One region of the Ferrovibrio plantarum genome, then DNA from elsewhere that is predicted to be linked to it. Evidence: riboswitches for the same ligand, from Rfam matches in the RefSeq annotation. Region 1 holds a riboswitch; the other holds the start of a gene.
What was found. Region 1 has a riboswitch for thiamine pyrophosphate ahead of thiC (phosphomethylpyrimidine synthase ThiC). Riboswitches for the same ligand answer to the same signal wherever they lie in the genome.
Positions count from the first base shown of each region.

Region 2: linked by a shared signal. The riboswitch ahead of V6B08_RS19405 (ABC transporter ATP-binding protein) and the one ahead of thiC (phosphomethylpyrimidine synthase ThiC) in region 1 are both predicted to bind thiamine pyrophosphate.

Region 1 covers NZ_JBBKBA010000002.1:697,215-699,410, forward strand. The annotation lists gene V6B08_RS16555 (autotransporter outer membrane beta-barrel domain-containing protein) at 1-483, opposite strand, end outside; TPP riboswitch at 890-1,030, shown strand; gene thiC (phosphomethylpyrimidine synthase ThiC) at 1,104-2,196, shown strand, end outside.
Region 2 covers NZ_JBBKBA010000003.1:236,392-238,587, forward strand. The annotation lists gene V6B08_RS19400 (acetoin utilization protein AcuC) at 1-637, opposite strand, end outside; TPP riboswitch at 699-807, shown strand; gene V6B08_RS19405 (ABC transporter ATP-binding protein) at 799-1,518, shown strand; gene V6B08_RS19410 (ABC transporter permease) at 1,515-2,196, shown strand, end outside.

The DNA.
Region 1 (2,196 bases):
CGAAACGCCGATCAGGGCGCGGTCGCTAAGCTTGTAATCAAGGCCGCCGACCACGTTGTAAACGTTGCCATCCATCTGCAGGCCGGCCTGGCTGTTCTCCACCGAAGCATAGCTGCCCTGCATCCAGGTGCCGAACTTCTTGTCGGCCGAACCGGCGGCGCGACCGGAGTCGCGACCGTTCATCGAGATGGGACCAGGGGTAGCGCCGCCGCTGGGGCTGAAGCCACCGCCGGTGCCGCCGCCAGTAAAGCCGCCGCCGATGCCGCCGCTGATGGCGCCACCGATGGCACCGCTGATCAGGCTAGCGGTCTGGGCCGAGGCGATCGGCGCGGCCACCGCGGTAACTGCCTGGTTGGCAACGGCACCCGAATTGGAGACGTCAGAAGCGGCGAAAGCCGGCGCGGCGGCGAAGAGGCCACCGGCCACCAGGCCAAACGTAAGGACGCCGAAGGCAAATCTTGCCGCTGCGATTTTCCGAATCATTATTGCGCTCCCAATAAAAAAACCTCAGGCGCCAGTCCGTTTGCAGACCGAAACCGCTTCAGGTTGGAGACTATGTGAGTCCGGCGACGCTGGTCAACCTGACAATGCGCCTCTGCCGTTTACTTTGCTCGCTGTTGCAAAAACAGCACAGTCTGGTTGGTTTTTTTACAATTTCGCACGCCCCAACACAGCGTTAGCCAGACTTTTCCCTGGGCCGAGGGGAGCTTTACCCGTGCTTTTTCGCGCCGCTTAAGGCTTTCACCACCGAGACTCCACATCTTGCAGTATATGTATTTGACACAGGAAGTTGACCATACGCGCTCATAAACACAACTTTTAGTGGCTTTTTTCGCGTCGCCGAGGTATCTGCCCGGATTTGACCCGGCGGCTTCCGTATTCTACTTTTGCCGGCACCGAGGGGTGCCCCGCCAGGGGGCTGAGATTCGGACCGGCCTGGAATACTCGCAAAGAGCAATCCCGGCAGCGCCGTGACCCTTAGAACCTGATCCGGGTCATGCCGGCGGAGGGAACGGACCTGCCAGGGGGATTATCCTCCTGCCCCCATACTCTTTCCACCCCATTCCCGGGTCTCCCAGCCTCACCGCACCAGGAGATCCGCCATGTCCACCATCCAGAACGGCCCGCATCAGGCCCCAAACGTCACCACCGGAGCGCTGCCGGCTTCCGAAAAGCATTACAGCGCCGGCCACCTGTTTCCGACCATCCGCGTACCGCACCGCGCCATCGCCACCCATCCCAGCGCCAATGAAGCGCCGCTCTGCGTCTACGACACCTCCGGCCCCTACAGCGATCCGGCCCAGGTGATCAATATCGCCGCCGGCCTGCCGCGCTGGCGCCAGGCGTTGATCGAGGCGCGTGGCGATGTGGCCCAGTATGGCGGACGGGCGCTGCGGCTCGAGGATAATGGCGGCCCGGGCAATGCCCAGGCGAGCGTGCCGCCGTTCCCGCAACAGCATGCCCCGCTGCGCGCTAGTGGTGCGGCGGCCGTGACGCAGCTTGCCTATGCCCGGCGCGGCATCATCACCACCGAGATGGAATATGTGGCGATCCGTGAGAACGAGGCGCGGCGGCAGGCTGCGGACATGCAGCGTGACGGTAAGGATTGGGGCGCGGCCATCCCCGATTTCGTGACGCCGGCATTCGTGCGCGACGAAATCGCGCGCGGCCGCGCCATCATTCCGTGCAACATCAACCATCCCGAACTGGAGCCGATGATCATCGGCCGCAATTTCCGCGTCAAAGTGAATGCCAATATCGGCAATTCGGCGGTGACATCCTCGATGGCCGAGGAAGTGGACAAGATGGTGTGGGCTATCCGCTGGGGCGCCGACACGGTGATGGACCTCTCGACCGGGCGCAACATTCACAATATCCGCGACTGGATCCTGCGCAATGCACCGGTGCCGATCGGCACGGTGCCGATCTACCAAGCGCTGGAAAAGGTGAATGGCCGCGCCGAGGACCTGAACTGGGACGTGTTCCGCGACACGCTGATCGAGCAGGCGGAACAGGGCGTGGATTATTTCACCATCCATGCCGGCGTGCGGTTGGCGCATATCCCGCTCACTGCGCAGCGCGTCACCGGTATCGTCAGCCGTGGCGGCTCGATCCTGGCAAAGTGGTGCCTGGCACATCACGCCGAGAATTTCCTCTACACCCATTTCGAGGATATCTGCGACATCATGCGGGCCT
Region 2 (2,196 bases), on a different contig from region 1:
TGAACAGGTTGCCAAGGCCATGGTCCTCGGCGGCGCCGGAACGCGGCCAGCGCCCGGCCTCGTGCACCGAGATGAACAGCACGCGCGGATCGTCGCGGAAGGCTTCTTCCACGCCATCGCCGTGATGCACGTCGAGATCGACATAGGCCACCCGTTCAAGGCCACCATCGAGCAAGGCCAGGATCGCCACCACGGCATCGTTGAAATAGCAGAAGCCGGAAGCCTGCGCGCGGCGGCCATGATGGGTGCCGCCGCCAGGGCTGTAGATGATGCCGGGTTGCTGCAACAGGCGCCGTGCCGCCATCAGGCTGGCGCCGACGCCGGTGGCCGGACGGCGGAACATGGTGCCGTAGATCGGATTGCCGCCGCGCCCGAGATTATAACGGACCGACTCATCCTCCGGGATCGCCAGCACCCGCTCGGCGCGCTGCACGGCGGCGACGTAATCCGGCGCGTGGTAGCGCGTCAGTTCCTCCGGCGTCGCCGGGCGGCTTTCGGCATAATTCGCCGCCTCCACCCAGCCGAGCGTGCGGCACAGATCCATCACCGTCGAGACGCGCGGGATCGACAGCGGGTGTTTTCCACCCAGGCTGGAATGGCGGTAGATCTCGTTGCCGATGAACAGGGGCTGGCTCACCCCCTTAATGTAGCGAGCCGGCATCGGTTGCCTAGAGGGGCGCGTCGGCTATACTTAGGCCCAAGCCCTGAGGGGGAGCCGATGGTCGGCTGAGAGGTTCGCGCAAGCGGACGACCCCTCGAACCTGATCCGGGTAATGCCGGCGCAAGGGATTCAGCGGCGTGCGGCACGATACCTTACCCACTTCCGTCCATTCCGATTCCGCCCTGGCCTTTGGCTCCCAGGCGGTGCTGGCGCCTTTTGCGCTTGATCTGGCACCGGGGCGCTGGATCGCCGTGCTGGGCCAGAGCGGCATTGGCAAGAGCACCATGCTGCGCGCCCTGGCCGGCCTGTTGCCTCAGGCGCGCGTAACGCCGGACCTGCGCGGCTGCATCGCCTGGATGGCGCAGACCGACCTGCTGCTGCCCTGGCTGCCACTGGTGGACAATCTCTGCCTCGGCGCCCGCCTGCGCGGCGAGACACCCGATACTGAACGCGCCTGTGCGCTGCTCGGTCAGGTCGGCTTGAGTGGCCGGGAAAACTCCCTGCCCGCCACGCTTTCCGGCGGCATGCGCCAGCGCGCGGCTTTGGCCCGCACGCTGATGGAAGACCGCCCGCTGGTGCTGATGGACGAACCCTTCGCCGCGCTCGACCTCGTCAACAAGCGCAAGCTGCATCAGCTCAGCGCCGAATTGCTGGCCGAGCGCTGCGTCATCTTCGTCACCCATGATCCGGCCGAAGCGCTTAGCCTTGCCGACCATGTCTACATCATGGCCGGCACGCCGGCGACCTTGACGCTGGCCGCCGAGCCGAGCGGCGCCCGCCCGCGCGACGTGCTGGCGCCCGAGCATGTAGCAGCGCTCCGCGCCATCCAGGCCACTTTGCTGGCGGAGGCCGCATGAGGCCGCTGCTTACGCTCGCCGGGCTGCTGGCTGTATGGGAAGCCGTCGTGCGCGGTTTCGCCATTCCGAGCTACCTGCTGCCGCCGCCCAGCGCCGTGGCGCAGGCCTTCGTGCTGCATATCGAGATGCTGGCGCGCAATGCCGCCGTCACGGTGGCGGAAATGCTGATCGGGCTGCTGCTCGGCGCGCTGCTTGGTGCCTCGGCGGCATTGGCCTTGCTGCTTTCAACCCGCGCGCGGCGCTGGCTGCTGCCGCTGCTGGTAGCCAGTCAGGCCGTGCCGGTCTTCGCGCTGGCGCCTTTGCTGGTGCTGTGGTTCGGCTATGGCCTGGCTTCGAAGGTCGCCATGGCCCTGCTGATCATCTTCTTCCCCGTCGCCGTGACGCTCTACGATGGCTTGCGCCGCACCGATCCCGGCCTGCTCGACCTGGCCCGGGTGATGACCGCCGATGCGCGCCAGCACCGCCTGCGCGTGTTGAGCGAGATCCGCCTGATGGCGGCGTTGCCCAGCCTGTTCAGCGGCCTCAAGGTTGCGGCCGCCGTGGCACCGATCGGCGCCGTGATCGGCGAATGGGTCGGCGCCTCCGCTGGCTTGGGCTATGTCATGCTGCAGGCCAATGCGCGGGTGCAGATCGACGTGATGTTCGCCGCCTTGTTCGCGCTCGCGCTCTGCGCCGTAT